2 regions of the Bradyrhizobium sp. 41S5 genome follow, and region 2 is predicted to be linked to the other one. Evidence: riboswitches for the same ligand, from Rfam matches in the RefSeq annotation. Region 2 holds a riboswitch; the other holds the start of a gene.

Region 1 (7,478 bases), 4.0 Mb from region 2:
CACCACTCCACCGTCATCGGCTTGGGGCGGAAAACGTCACCGAACAGGATTGGTGGACGGACATAACGTGATCCATACGACTGCACCCAGCCATGCTTGGTGAAGGAGAAGCCCGACAGTTGCTCGCCGAAGTACTGCACCATATCGTTGCGTTCGAATTCGCCGTGCACCAGCACGTCGAGGCCGATTTCCTCCTGCCAGCGAACCGCGCGGGCGGTTTCTTCCTTGAGGAACTGCTCATACTGCGCATCGCTCATCGCGCCCTTGCCATGGGCCGCCCGCGCGTTGCGGACCTCCGTTGTCTGCGGGAACGAGCCGATCGTCGTGGTCGGGAAGGCGGGCAGCCCGAACCGCGCGCGCTGCAATCCAGCTCGCTTCGTGAACACGTTCTGGCGCCGGCGCATGGCATCGTCGATCGCTGCCATTCGCTTCGCCACATCCGCATTGTGAATCTTATGCGACGTTTCGCGCGAACGCGCCGCGGCGTCCGATGCCGCCAGCGCGTCGGCGACTTTGTCCCGGCCGCCGGCGAGGGCCGTGCCCAAGGTGGCCAGTTCGGCGATCTTCTGCACCGAGAAGGCAAGCCAGCTCTTCACATCCGGATCGAGGCTGGTCTCCTGTTCGAGGTCGATCGGTACATGTAGCAACGAGCAGGAGGGCGCGATCTGCACCCGGTCCTGGCCGAGCTTGGCAACCGCCGGTTCCAACCGCTTGAGCAATGCGGAAAGATTGGAGCGCCAGATGTTGCGACCGTCGATCGCACCGAGCGAGAGGACCATTCCCCTCGGTGCGGCGCTGACGATCTTGTCGAGTTGTTCCGGCGCGCGAACGAGATCGATGTGAAGCCCGGCAACAGGCAGCGAGAGGGCGGTATTGGTGTTGTCGCCCAGTCCGCCGAAATAGCTGGCGAGCATGATCTTCAGGCCCGGCACCATTTCCGCCAGCAGTGCATACGTCATTTGAAGCGCGCCCTGCGTTTCGCGGTCCGCGTCCAGCACCAGGCATGGTTCGTCGATCTGGACCCATTCGCAGCCTTCGGCGGCGAGTTGCTGCAAAACCTTGACGTAAACCGGCAGCAAAACGGGCAGTAGGGACAGCGAGTTCAGCGCCGCATCCTTGCTTTTCCCAAGCTTCAGGAAGGTCACCGGCCCAAGCAGGACCGGCCGGGTCTTGTAACCCAGCGCCTTGGCTTCCCGGTACTCGTCGACCGCCTTGGAAGAGGACAGCTTGAAGATCTGGCCGGCGCTGAATTCGGGCACCATGTAGTGATAATTGGTGTCGAACCATTTCGTCATTTCCTGCGCTGGCACGCCATGCGGCGTATCGTGTGCGTGATGCGCATGATCGCAACTCGCATCGTGATCGGAGCCTTGGGCGCCGCGGGCCATGGCAAAATACGTCGCCAGCGACACATCGCCGCCTTTCCAGCCGTACACTTCCGGAATGGCACCGACCATCACGCTGGTGTCGAGTACCTGGTCGTAGAACGAAAAATCGTTGGATGGGATGACGCTGACGCCGAAGGACTTCTGGCGGGCCCAATTGGCGGCGCGCAAGCCGACGGCCGTTTCACGCAGTGCCTGCTCGCTGGACTTGCCGGACCAGAAGCTTTCCAACGCCATCTTGAGTTCGCGGCGAGGACCGATACGCGGTGTTCCGAGTGTTGCGACGGGAAGTGAGGAAATAGACATGGCTTACCCCGATGTTGGGGGCGCGGGCCACGTGACACGTCTGGACTCCGGGCGAAAGGTGGCGCGCGGGGTCGCAACCGCACCACCGAGACACCCCGCCCGAGTACGTTATCCTGTCGAGGCAGGTCTCCTGGCTCACGGGTCAGTGCTGTTGTCCGGTCTTCCCAAAGCCCTCGCGGGCCTCAGTGACATTGTTGGACAACGGCTCACCGCTTACAGTTGCGGGGGCAGCGCCGGCATTCAACCGGCTTCCCTCTTAGCTCCGGGCCAAACCGAGCCCGCAGAACCACGACAGCACAGGAGTTAAGGTCAAGTCCGACCGCAGTCAATGACTGTGATTGGAAACACCTTGGTATTGCTCAATCACCCGTTACCGGCGACATGCCCTTAAATCCGTAGAATTGAGTTCCGATTTCAATCCGTTCGCCGCCTTGGCGGCGCCGGTGCAGGTTGGTGTCCCGGAGCGAACAGCGTCGGAAACAAGGGCTACTTCGAGCCCACGGCCCGCTGCGGCATACCTTCGGGAATGATGGTTTGGACGATCGAAGCGTCCAGCGCCTCGTAGTCGTGCAATCCGATCGTCGCATACAGCTCGACGCGGGTCTGCATTTGGTCGACGATCTTGTGCGTGCCGCCGTCGCGTGCGATCGCGGCATAAAGCTGCTCTTGCGCCTTGTTGGCGACCCGCAGCGACGACACCGGCCAGATCACCATCGAATACCCCATCTCCTCGAATTCGGACGCGGTAAAAAAGGGCGTCTTGCCGAACTCGGTCATGTTGGCGAGCAGGGGAACGTCGGGCATCCGCTTGGCGAACGCGCGGAACATTTCGGCAGTGTTGAGCGCCTCCGGGAAAATCGCGTCCGCACCGGCCTCCATATAGAGCTTGGCACGGGCGACAGCGCCATCCAAGCCTTCGCTGGCGGCTGCATCGGTCCGCGCAAGAATGACGAGATCGCGCCGCGCCTTGGCGGCCGCGGCGACCTTAGCGGCCATGTCGTGCGCATTAGCCAGCTTTTTGTCGTTGAGATGACCGCACTTCTTGGGAAGGAGCTGATCCTCGATGTGAACCGCACCGGCGCCAGCTTCCTCAAAGACGCGCACCATGTGCATGACGTTGAGCGCCTCGCCGTAGCCGGTATCGCCATCTACCAGAAGCGGCAGGCCCGACGCGCGGGCGATCTGCCGGATGAAAAACGCGACTTCGTCAACGGTGATGATGCCGAGGTCCGGCAGTCCCATCGAGGCGGTCATTGCGGCGCCGGAGAGGTATAGACCCTCGAATCCTGCGTCCTTGGCCTGGATGGCCGACATGCCGTTATGGGTGCCGGGCAGGCGAAGGATACCTGGACGCTTCAGCAGCGCACGAAAGCGGTAGCCGGCGGTTTCACGCAGGAGTTCTGCTGCGACGAGATAGGACACTTGTTTCTCCTTACGCCGCACGCGCCGACGAAGGCGGCAGGTCGCGGGCCTCCAGCGGAACATAGCTGCGGTTTTCCGGGCCAACGTAGTTCGCGGCCGGCCGAATGATCTTGTTGTCGATCCGCTGCTCGATAACGTGGGCTGCCCAGCCCGAGGTGCGCGAAATCACGAACAGGGGCGTGAACATCGCGGTCGGCACGCCCATCGCGTGGTAAGAAACCGCGCTGAACCAGTCCAGATTGGCGAACATCCGCTTGGCATCGGCCATCACGGTCTCGATGCGATCGGCAATCTCGAACATGCGCATGCTGCCGCCTTCGACGCTGAGCTCGCGGGCTACCTGCTTGATCACCTTGTTGCGGGGATCTGAGATCGTATAGACGGGATGTCCGAACCCGATCACGACTTCCTTGGCCTCGATCCGTCGGCGGATGTCGGCTTCGGCTTCATCGGGTGTCGCGTATCGCTTCTGGACCTCGAAGGCGACTTCGTTGGCGCCGCCGTGCTTCGGTCCGCGCAGCGCACCAATCGCGCCGGTCACCGCCGAATACAGATCGGCGCCGGTGCCGGCGATCGATCGGGCGGTGAAGGTCGAGGCGTTGAACTCATGCTCGGCGTAGAGATTGAGCGAGGTATGCATCGCGCGTTCATGCGAAGCCGAGGGCGGCTTGCCGTGCAGCAAATGCAGGAAGTGGGCGCCGATCGAATCGTCGTCGGTCTCGACTTCGATCCGGCGGCCGTTGTGGGCATAGTGGTGCCAGTAGAGCAGCATCGATCCGAGCGAGGCCATCAGGCGGTCGGCAATGTCGCGGGCGCCGGGCGTGTTGTGGTCGTGGCTCTCCGGCAGCACACAACCGAGCGCCGAAACGCCGGAGCGCATGACATCCATCGGATGCGCCGCCGCCGGTAGTTGCTCCAGCATGTTGAGTACGGCGCGCGGCAGGCCGCGCAGCGCCTTCAGCTTAGTCTTGTAGTTGGCGAGTTCGACGCGGGTCGGCAGGCTGCCGTGCACGAGCAGATGTGCAATTTCCTCGAATTCGCAGACGCCGGCGACATCGAGAATGTCGTAGCCGCGATAGTGCAGGTCGTTGCCGCTGCGGCCGACGCTACAAAGCGCCGTGTTGCCGGCGATAACGCCGGAGAGGGCTACCGACTTCTTTGGCGCGGGTTTCAGATCGGTCATGTTGTCCTCCCTATGATCCTGCCGTGCGTCGCGCCGCGGTCTGTGTAGCCGGCTTCCAGTCGAAGATTCCGTAGCTGGCGGGCACCCCCACCCGTGAGGCGTCGACGGAAAACGTCAGCTCCGACAGCTCGCCGGCGCGTAGCGACGGCAACCGTTCGACGGCGGCGATGAAGCGATCCTGTTCGGCGGGAGCGATGACGCCTTCGGCCAGGGTGCGGAACTTGCGGACGTAGTCCGGCCGCTTGAACGGGCGCGCGCCCAGCGGATGCGCGTCGGCAACCGCGAGTTCATCGCTGATCGTCGAGCCGCCCTTCAGCTTGACGATGACGCGCCCGCCGAACGCCTTTTCCTTGGGATCGTGGCTGTGATAGCGCCGGGTCCACTCGGGATCCTCGACGGTGGAAATCTTATGCCAGAGTTCGACCGTCGACGGACGGGCTGCGCGCTCGCGCGCATAGGATTTTTCGTGGTGCCAGCCACCGTCTTCGAGCGCGACCGCAAAGATGTACATGATGGAATGGTCTAGGGTTTCGCGGCTCGCTTTTGGATCCATCTTCTGCGGATCGTTGGCGCCGGTGCCGATCACGTAATGGGTGTGATGGCTGGTGTGGATGACGATGCTTTCGATCCCGGCGAGATTGCCGATTTTCGGCCCCATCCGCCGCGCCAGATCGATCAGCGCCTGGCTCTGATACTCCGCCGAATGCTCCTTGGTGTAGGTATCGAGGATGGCGCGCTTGAGTTCGCCCTTTTGCGGCAACGGCACGGTGTACTCAGCCTTCGGGCCGGAGAGCATCCAGGCAATGAAGCCGTCTTCGCCTTCCCATGCCGGCGAAGGGGCACCTTCTCCGCGCATAACGCGGTCGACCGCCTCGATTGCCATCTTGCCCGCGAACGCCGGGGCATAGGCTTTCCAGCTCGAAATCTCGCCCTTGCGGGACTGACGGGTGGTGGTGGTGACGTGCAGTGCCTGCTGAACAGCTTGATAGATCGTCTCGGTCGAAAGGCCGAGCAGGGCGCCGATGCCGGCGGCTGCCGACGGGCCCAGATGAGCGATGTGGTCGATCTTGTGCTCGTGCAGGCAGATGCCCTTCACCAGATCGACTTGGATCTCATAGGCAGCCGCCAATCCGCGCAGCAGGTCCTCGCCGGAAGCGCCGCAGTGCTGCCCGACCGCGAGCACTGGCGGGATATTGTCGCCGGGGTGCGAGTAGTCGGCAGCCAAAAACGTGTCGTGGAAATCCAGTTCGCGGACAGCAACGCCGTTGGCCCACGCCGCCCATTCCGGTGAATAAGTCTGGTCGCTCGGCAGGCCGAAGATGGTCGCGCCGGGATGCCGTGGATGCGCCTCCGCCTGAGCGCGGGCGCTGACGACCGGGTGCCGCGCGATCGAAGCGGCCGCGACCGCGGCGTTGTCGATGATGCGGTTACCGATCATGTCGACGACAGGCTCTTCGATCCGGACCGGATCGGATGCGACGGACGCGATCTTCCACGCCAGTTGATCGGCTCGGTCGAGATGTTCGGCGGACTTGTAGGTACGGACCTTGTGATGCTTCACGAAACGGTTTTCTCTGACGTGTGGTGGCATATCGGTTCGATGGCGGCCGGCCGCCCGTCGGCGTCCACGGCGACCATCTCGAACGTTCCTCGAATGACGGATTGACGCTGCCCGCTCATCAGGTTCTCGCGCACCATCTCGACCGCGACCGTCATCGAACTTCTGCCGACGCGGTCGACGCGGGCAATCAGTTCGATCAATTCGCCGACCCGGATCGGCTCGTGGAATTCAATCTTGTCGGATGTAGCCATGACGACGTTCCGGCGCGCACGACGGGTGGCGGCGACGAAGGCGGCCTTGCCCATCAGGCTCAGCGCGTTGCCGCCGAACAGCGTGCCATAGTGATTGGCGAGGTCGGGAAACACGATTTCGACAAATCGAGTTTCACCGAAGGGGCTGGTCTTCGCAGCATGTGCCTGCATGGGACAATCCAAAGGGCTTGCTATTCGGTGGCGACTTCGCAATATCTGCAAAATCCATCGCTTGAAAATGGCTGAAAAAGCGTAGTTTTGCGTAGGTGTGCTCCTCAATTTGCAAAGTTTGCAAAGGCGCCGTGATGAAAAAGACCTTCATGGGTGTGCGGCTGAAGCGCCTCCGGGAGGAGCGCCGGCTTACCCAGGCTGCCCTCGCGGACAAGCTCGGCATCTCGCTGAGCTATCTGAACCAGATGGAGAATAATCAGCGGCCGTTGACGCTTCCGGTCTTGCTCGCGCTGAACTCGGCCTTCGGTCTCGATCTACAGATGTTTGCCGAAGGCGACGAGGCGCGGTTGATGTCCGACCTCAAGGAAGTGCTGTCCGATCCATCACTCGGTGAGACCATAGCCACCGCCGAGGTGCGAGAAATAGCGCTTAACATGCCGGCCGTGGGGCGCGTTCTGGTCGGGCTGCATCGCAGGTCACGACAGGGGGTCGAGCAGGCTGCTGCACTGGCGGCGCGCCTTGGACAAGACCGCCAAGGGGATGCAGCCATGTTGCCCTCGACGGCATTCGAGGAGGTCCGCGACTTCTTCTACGCCAATCACAACTACATCGCCGAACTGGACGAGGCCGCCGAGCAGATTGCTCTCAAGATCAACCTCAAGGCGGGGCAAGCGGCATTGGCGCTCGCTTCCTACCTCGGAAGCGACTTTGGCGTACGTATCGTGATCGACGGCGTGGATGATATCGCTGCGGGAACGCAGAGGTGGTTCGACGCCCAGACGAAGACGCTTCATCTGTCTCGCCGCCTGCGGCCGGGACAACAGGCGTTCCAGTTAGGCACGCAGATTGCCATGTTGTCGTTCGATCGCGAACTTCAGGCACTGGTCGACAAGGCCGGCCTGATCAGCAAGGAAGCGCGGGGTCTTGCCCGCATCGGCCTCGCCAACTATTTCGCCGGCGCCTTGGTGCTCCCTTATGCGCTATTCCTCGAACAGGCGGAGCAAAGGCGTTATGACGTTGAACTTCTGACGCAACAATTCGATGTCGGCTTTGAGACGATCTGCCACCGGTTGAGCACGTTGCAGCGTCCCAACGCGCGCGGCGTTCCGTTTTTCTTCATTCGGGTCGATCGCGCCGGCAATATCTCAAAACGTCAGTCTGCGACCGATTTCCACTTTTCCCGCGTGGGCGGAACGTGC
Region 2 (7,478 bases):
AGTTCGAGAGCACGAGCGCAAGCTGCTTCTCCTGCACCGGCTTGTCGGCAAGACCGTGCCAGGCTGCCACGCGCGCGGCGACCGCTGCGACGCGCTCGGCATCCGGCCGATGCGCAAGACGCGCGAATTGCAGATCGGGATCGCGCTCGCCGGGCGATTTGAAGCTCACGACGCCCGTGAACAGGCGGCCGTCGACCTCCGGCAGCACCACGTGCATCGCGAGATCGCCGGGCGACAGGCCGCGCAGCGACAAGGCCCAATCCTCACGCTGCGCCGTCGACAGAGCGACCTGGAACACCGGGCACGATGCGGCATCGAACGGCGTCGTACCGTCGTCACCCGCCGCGGAGAACGCGGTCACATTGACGATGGCGGCCGGGCTGCATTGCGCGAACTGAGCGCGCAGCCAATCGGCCACGCCCGCCGCCTTCAACGAGGTGACGAACACGCCGTGGGCATCGAATCCCTTTTCGCGCAAAGCCTCGATCAGCGCATCGACCGGCGCCGTGTCGCCGGCCGCCAGATAGGAGCGATAAAAAGTCACCAGCACAAGCGGCCGGCCATCCGGTGCCGGCAGCGCCGCGACGGCACCGCGCTGCGAGTCGTAGACGCCGATCTCGGGAAGATCGATCTCACCGACAACCGGCCCGGCATAAAGGCCGGACGCCAGCGCCAGTTGCGCGATCACGGCCTGCGCGGCAACGGGGCCGCCCTTGTCGCACAGCACCTTCAGGCGGCGCAGCGTCGAGACCGGCAAGGTCGAGAATTCATCCAGCCGCAAATCGTCGCGGCCATCCGCCGGCAGCACCACCAGGGCGATGCCGCGTTCCTTCGCCAGGCGATGCACCACTGCCAGGCCATATGACCAATAGGGTTCGCCGCCGATCAGCCGCACCAGGATGCCGCGCGCATGCGACAGGGTCCGCTCGATATAGGTATCGACCGACAGCGGATGGCGCAGCTCCGCGAGATTGGCGAGCCGCAGCGACGGCAGCGCGGCACGGCCCCGCCGCCAGCCGGCTGCAAACGCGGCAAGGTCGCTGTCGGAAAACGACAGCACCACGAGATCGGCCGGATCCTGGCCGAGGTCCCTTGGCGTCGCGGTCTCCTCAAGGCCGCGGCTCTCGCGGAAGACGACGTGCATCAGACACCTAGTCGCGCCCGGATCGCGGCTTCATCGATATCGCTGTGTTCGCCGATCACGACGAGCTTCGACTGCCGCGCCCGCGCGCCCCAGGGCATGTCGAACTGATGCCTCACCCGCTCGCCGACCGATTGCACGAGCAACCGCATCGGCTTGCCTGCGACCGCGATATATCCCTTGGCCCGCAGCACGTTCTGCTCGCGCGACAGCCCCTTGATCGACGCGATGAGCGCGTCGACGTCCGAAATCTCCGGAAGGTCGATCACCACGGAATTGAAGTCGTTGTGCTCATGTTCGTCCTCACCGTCGTGGTGAGACGGCCGCGACGCGAGGTCATCTTCCGCCGCCGCTTCAAGACCGAGGATCACGCGGGCGTCGATCGCGCCATCGACGATGGGCAACATCGGCACCTCGCGCGGCATCTCGGCTGCGATCAGCGCCTTGGCCGCTTTGATCCCCTCGGCACCCGCGAGATCGGCCTTGGTCAGCAGCACGATATCGGCACAGGCGATCTGATCCTCGAACACTTCGGACAACGGCGTTTCGTGGTCGAGATTCTCATCTGCCGCGCGCTGCGCATCCACGGCGGCCGGGTCCGGCGCAAAGCGGCCGGCAGCAACGGCCTCCGCATCGGCCAGCGCGATCACGCCGTCGACCGTGATCCGCGAGCGGATTTCCGGCCAGTCGAACGCCTTCAGCAACGGCTTCGGCAACGCGAGACCCGACGTCTCGATCACGATATGATCGGGCCTCACGGGGCGCGCCAGCAATTGCTCCATCGCCGGGATGAAATCGTCGGCGACGGTACAGCAGATGCAGCCATTGGCGAGCTCGACGATATTCTCGGTCGGGCAATTGGCGTCGGCGCAGGACTTCAGGATCTCGCCGTCGACGCCTTCGCTGCCGAATTCGTTCACCAGCACCGCGAGCTTCTTGCCGTTGGCATTCCGGATCAGATGCTGGATCAGCGTCGTCTTGCCGGACCCGAGAAAGCCGGTCACGACGGTGACCGGAACCTTGGCGAGCGTCATCATTCTGCGGCCTCCGGCACGACGGCGATGGGTGGAATGCGGGCAAGCGATTGCTTGCGAAAGATTTCCGGGCGGCTGCGCCACGGCACGATGCCGTCAGGCGCCGCGGCATAGGCGGAGGCGCCGGCGATCACATCCCTGGCATTGTCAGCGGACAGGCGGCCGTAGACATAGGACCATCGCCCCGGCGCGCTGAGTGCGACCGAGCAACCCTGGCTGCAAGCCGACAGGCATTCGACCGGAACCAGATTGACGTCATCGGGCACGCCGGCCTCAACAAGCGCGGCATGCAGGCGCGCACCGGGCGCGATCTCGCCTTCGGCCGCCGTCTGGCCGGCGCGACAGGTGATACAGACATGAAGTGTAACGCTCATCGCCCTTCCTGGATTGACTGCGGGAAGCGATGAGGCACACGAACCTGACGTGAACAGGTTCGTTCCCCGTCGCGGAACACCCCGTCCGCCGGTCTCAAACACACTGCGTCGGCAGGTCTCCCGGCTTGCGGAGTAGGATTTCTCCCGTGATGCCCACCTTCCCGACTCCATCAGGGAATCAGTGGCTTGGGCATCTCTCCGGTCACGGTCGCGGGGGCGGCTGCGCTTTGGGCAAACCTTGCGGTCCGAGCCCTATCGCATTCCCTCTTCGCCTGTCGTAGGACAGGAACCAACGCGGGGTCACCATTCGTCCTGGCCTCGCACTTGTCAAGCCGAAGGAACGTGATGATTTCTGATGGAAACGACGCTGACGACGGCGACGTCGGCACCGACCCTTCGCTGGATGCGCGCCATGCGGCCAAAATGGCGAAAAAGAAGGTCGCCCGCGACAAGATCATGGCGACCAAGAGCGGCGAAAAGGGTCTGATCATCGTTCACACCGGCGCCGGCAAAGGAAAATCCTCCTCCGCCTTCGGCATGATCGTGCGCTGCGTAGCGCACGGCTTTCCCTGCGCCGTGGTGCAATTCATCAAGGGCGCCTGGGATACCGGCGAGCGCCGCCTGCTCACCGGGCATTTCGGCGATCTCTGTCAATTCCATGCGATGGGTGAAGGTTTTACCTGGGAGACGCAGGATCGCGCCCGCGACATCGCGGCAGCGCAGGCCGGCTGGGAAAAGGCCAAGCAGCTGATCGCGGATCCGAGCCTGCGCATGGTCGTGCTCGACGAGATCAACATCGCGCTCCGTTACGATTATCTGGCGATAGCCGATGTCGTCGAGTTCCTGACGACGTCGAAGCCGCCGATGACGCATGTCGTGCTCACCGGGCGCAACGCCAAGGAGGAGCTGATCGAGATCGCCGACCTCGTCACCGAGATGACATTGGTGAAGCATCCGTTCCGCTCCGGCATCAAGGCCCAGCCGGGCGTCGAGTTCTGACTGTCAGCACCATGGCGCGCGCATTGATGATCCAGGGAGCCGGCTCGGACGTGGGCAAGTCGCTCGTCGTCGCCGGCCTCGCGCGTGCCGCGAGACGGCGCGGCCTGCGCGTGCTGCCCTTCAAGCCGCAGAATATGTCCAACAACGCCGCCGTGACCGTCGACGGCGGCGAGATCGGGCGTGCGCAGGCGTTGCAGGCGCTCGCTGCCGGCGTCGAGCCGCACACCGACATGAACCCGGTGCTGCTGAAGCCGGAAACCGATGTCGGCGCCCAGGTCATCGTGCACGGCAAACGGATCGCGACCGCACGCGCGCGCGAATATGCCACCATGAAGCCGTCGCTGATGGGCGCGGTGCTGGAGAGCTTTGGGCGCCTGAAGCAGCGCGCCGACCTCGTTCTGGTCGAAGGCGCCGGCAGCCCCGCCGAAGTCAACCTGCGCAAGTCCGATATCGCCAATATGGGCTTTGCGCGCAGAGCCGACGTGCCCGTGGTGCTGGTCGGCGATATCGACCGCGGCGGCGTCATCGCGCAACTCGTCGGCATCCAGGCGGTGATCGATCCTGATGATGCCGCGATGATCCAGGGTTTTGTCATCAACAAATTCCGCGGCGATCCGACGCTGTTCGACGACGGCTACCGCCTGATCGAAGCCCGCACCGCCTGGCGCGGCTTCGGCGTGCTGCCCTGGTTCGTTCGCGCCGGCGAGCTTCCGGCCGAAGACGCGCTCGGGCTCGGCGAGGCGCGCAAGCCCGGCCAGTGCAAGATCGCCTTCCTTGCGCTGTCGCGGATCGCCAATTTCGACGACCTCGATCCGCTCAAGCTCGAACCCGGCGTCGATCTCGTGATGGTGCGGCCGGGCCAAGCCATTCCGGGCGACGCGCGGCTCGTCATCCTGCCCGGCTCGAAATCGACCCGCGGCGACCTCGCCTTCCTGCGCGCGCAAGGCTGGGATATCGACCTGCTGGCGCATCATCGCCGCGGCGGCCATATCCTTGGGCTGTGCGGCGGATACCAGATGCTTGGGCAGAGCGTCGCCGACCCTGATGGGATCGAGGGACTCGCCGGCGAAACGCGCGGCCTCGGGCTGCTCGATGTCACCACCACCATGACCGAACAGAAGACGCTGACGCGTGTCAGCGCCGTGCATGTTGCGACGGGTCAGCCGATCAGCGCCTACGAAATTCACATCGGACGCACTGATGGCCCGGATCGCGCGCGGCCCTTTTCAAGGCTTGACGGCTCGCCGGAAGGTGCCATGTCGCGTGGCGGGCGCGTTCACGGCAGCTATCTGCACGGCCTGTTCGCCTCGGACGGATTTCGCAAGGCGTTTCTTGCGCGGCTCGATATCCCGGCGGCGGATCAGCCATATGGCGCCAGGGTCGAGAGCGCGCTCGACGCACTTGCCGAGCACATCGAGGCCCATCTCGATGTCGAGGGCCTGCTCGCGCTGGCGCGCTAAACCATCAACACGACAACGCGGCAGAAAGGCGGGACCATTCGGCCTCGCTGCCCGGCAGACCGAGGCGCAACCATCCCGGCTCTTGCTGAAAGGCGCGCGACCAGATCTGGCCGCGGGCAAGCTTGTCCTGCACGGCCAGAGCGTCGCCGGTCTCGTAGAGACGAAACAGCGGCGTACCGCCGAGCAGCGTCCAGCCCTGCGATCGCGCCTCCGCATCGAGCCTGGCACAATCGTCTGCGAGCCGCGCAATCGTCGCCGTTGCCCAGTCGCGATCGAGCAAGGCGCGCCGCCCGATCGCGATTGCGGCGCCCGAAACCGGCCATGGGCCCACCATCGCCGCAAGCGCAGCGATATCCGGCTCGCTGCCAACAGCGAAGCCGAGCCGCAAGCCCGCAAGTCCGTAAAACTTGCCGAATGAGCGCAGGATCAGGAGCCCGGGTTGTCCGGCCTCTCCTGCAAGTGACAGGTCGGGCACAGCGTCCGCAAAACTCTCGTCAATCACGAGCCGGCCAACGCGCGGCAGCAGCGCGAGCAGTTCGCGCCGATCATGGCACCTGCCATCCGGATTGTTCGGATTGACGACGATGCCAATGTCCGCTCGCGCAAGCGCTGCGAGATCGGACACCTCGGTCACGTCCCAACCGGCGGCCGACAACATCCCGGCATACTCATTGTAGGTCGGCGCAAGAATGCGCGCCCTCCCGCGCGGCGCCAGATGCGGCAGCAACTGAATCGCGGCCTGCGCTCCGCCCATCGCCACGATCGGCGCTTCGGTGCCATAGGCCCGCCGCGCGGCGTTGTGCAGCGACTCGATATCGGATCGCGACGGCAGCGCATTCCATTGCCGCAGCTCGACATCGACGCCAGGATAAGGCACCCGATTGATCCCCGTCGACAGATCGATCCAGTCTTCCGCAGCCCCGCCGAACCGCTGCTGGGCGACATCGAGATTTCCGCCGTGCTCACGCATGCGCCGCTCCTTCACGCCAGCGCCAGGGCCACGAACGCCGCGGCCAACAGCATCATGGCGTAACGATAGAGTTTCAGCCCGGCGAGGACATCAGCGGCGGCCGGATCGCGCGCGCCCTCGTTCAGCCAGGGCTCATCCGCGATGCTGCCGTGATAGATGCGAGGCCCGCTGAGCCGCACACCGAGCGCGCCGGCCATCGCAGCCTCCGGCCAGCCGGCATTCGGCGAGCGATGGCGGCGCGCGTCGCGCAGCATGCAGGACCAAGCCTGCGAGAAGCGCGGCGCAAGCAGCACGAACAGCAGTCCAGTCAGCCGTGCCGGAACGAGATTGGCGAGATCGTCGATCCGGGCAGCGGCCCAGCCGAAGGCTTGATGCCGCTCGGTGCGATGACCGATCATGGAATCCAGTGTGTTGATGGCCTTGTAGCCAAGGATTCCCGGCAGGCCGAACAGCGCCCCCCAGAACACCGGCGCCACGATGCCGTCGGATGCATTCTCGGCAAGGCTCTCGATGGTCGCGCGCGCGATGCCGGCGTCGTCGAGCGTTGCCGGATCACGACCGACAATCTGCGCGACCGCCAAACGCGCGGCCGCGATGTCGCCGGACGCAAGCGGATGTGCCACCGCGGCGACATGGTCATGCAGAGAGCGCAGCGCCACCAGCGGCCACGCCAGCACACCGACCAGGACGACGTGAACCCATCCGGACGGGAGCAAAGATTGCACGGTCCAACCCAGCGCCGTCGCCAGCGCGATCACCAGGATGGCAGCCGCGACACCGGCGACGTGACGAAACGCCGGCGGATCGGAGGCCCGGTTCCAGGCGGTATCGACGAGATGGATCAACCGGCCGAGCCAGGTCACGGGATGGCCGATGCGAGCAAACAGCCAAGCCGGCCAGCCGATCAAGGCGTCCACAGCCATCGCCACCGCCATCGCTCCCGCAAAACCCACGCACCTCTCCTCACCGCGATCCCCCTGATGCGCAAGACGCCGGCCGAGTGCAAGCCCTCCATGGCGGATTTCGGCTTTGTCTTTTACCGCGATTGGTGGTTAGAGCGTTTTCGAGGCGAAGCGGATACCGGTTCGCGACAGGAGACCATATGGCCGTCATTCTGATCACCGGCGGAGCCCGGTCCGGAAAAAGCCGGCGCGCCGAACTTCGCGCGCGCAGCTTTCCAGGTCAGCCGGTCTATGTTGCGACCGCCGAGGCGCTCGACGCGGAAATGGATGAGCGCATCGCCAAGCATCGCGCGCGCCGCGGCAGTGACTGGATCGAACGCGAGGTGCCGCTCGACCTCGTGGAGGCACTGGCCGAGACCGACGGCGGCGGCGCAAGGCTGGTCGATTGCCTGACGCTTTGGCTGTCCAACCTGCTGCATGCGGAGCGCGACTGGTCGCAGGAAGTGACGCGGCTGGCGGACGTGCTGCCGCGCCAGCGCAGCCCGGTCATCATGGTCACCAACGAGGTTGGCCTCGGCATCGTGCCTGACAACGCACT

What was found. A riboswitch is a leader RNA that binds a small molecule or an ion and turns the genes downstream of it on or off. The one in region 2 is predicted to bind cobalamin.
Region 1: it holds a riboswitch for cobalamin, as region 2 does, so the genes downstream of both, metE (5-methyltetrahydropteroyltriglutamate--homocysteine S-methyltransferase) here and HAP47_RS27295 (DUF1636 family protein) in region 2, are expected to answer to the same signal.

What each region holds. Positions count from the first base shown of each region.
Region 1 is NZ_CP083721.1:1,565,478-1,572,955, forward strand. It holds gene metE (5-methyltetrahydropteroyltriglutamate--homocysteine S-methyltransferase) at 1-1,691, opposite strand, end outside; cobalamin riboswitch at 1,795-1,997, opposite strand; gene prpB (methylisocitrate lyase) at 2,178-3,113, opposite strand; gene prpC (bifunctional 2-methylcitrate synthase/citrate synthase) at 3,124-4,296, opposite strand; gene HAP47_RS07315 (MmgE/PrpD family protein) at 4,307-5,857, opposite strand; gene HAP47_RS07320 (acyl-CoA thioesterase) at 5,854-6,279, opposite strand; gene HAP47_RS07325 (short-chain fatty acyl-CoA regulator family protein) at 6,414-7,478, shown strand, end outside.
Region 2 is NZ_CP083721.1:5,613,757-5,621,234, forward strand. It holds gene cobN (cobaltochelatase subunit CobN) at 1-1,144, opposite strand, end outside; gene cobW (cobalamin biosynthesis protein CobW) at 1,144-2,178, opposite strand; gene HAP47_RS27295 (DUF1636 family protein) at 2,175-2,549, opposite strand; cobalamin riboswitch at 2,643-2,858, opposite strand; gene cobO (cob(I)yrinic acid a,c-diamide adenosyltransferase) at 2,895-3,548, shown strand; gene HAP47_RS27305 (cobyric acid synthase) at 3,560-5,008, shown strand; gene cobD (threonine-phosphate decarboxylase CobD) at 5,013-5,978, opposite strand; gene cbiB (adenosylcobinamide-phosphate synthase CbiB) at 5,990-6,913, opposite strand; gene cobU (bifunctional adenosylcobinamide kinase/adenosylcobinamide-phosphate guanylyltransferase) at 7,081-7,478, shown strand, end outside.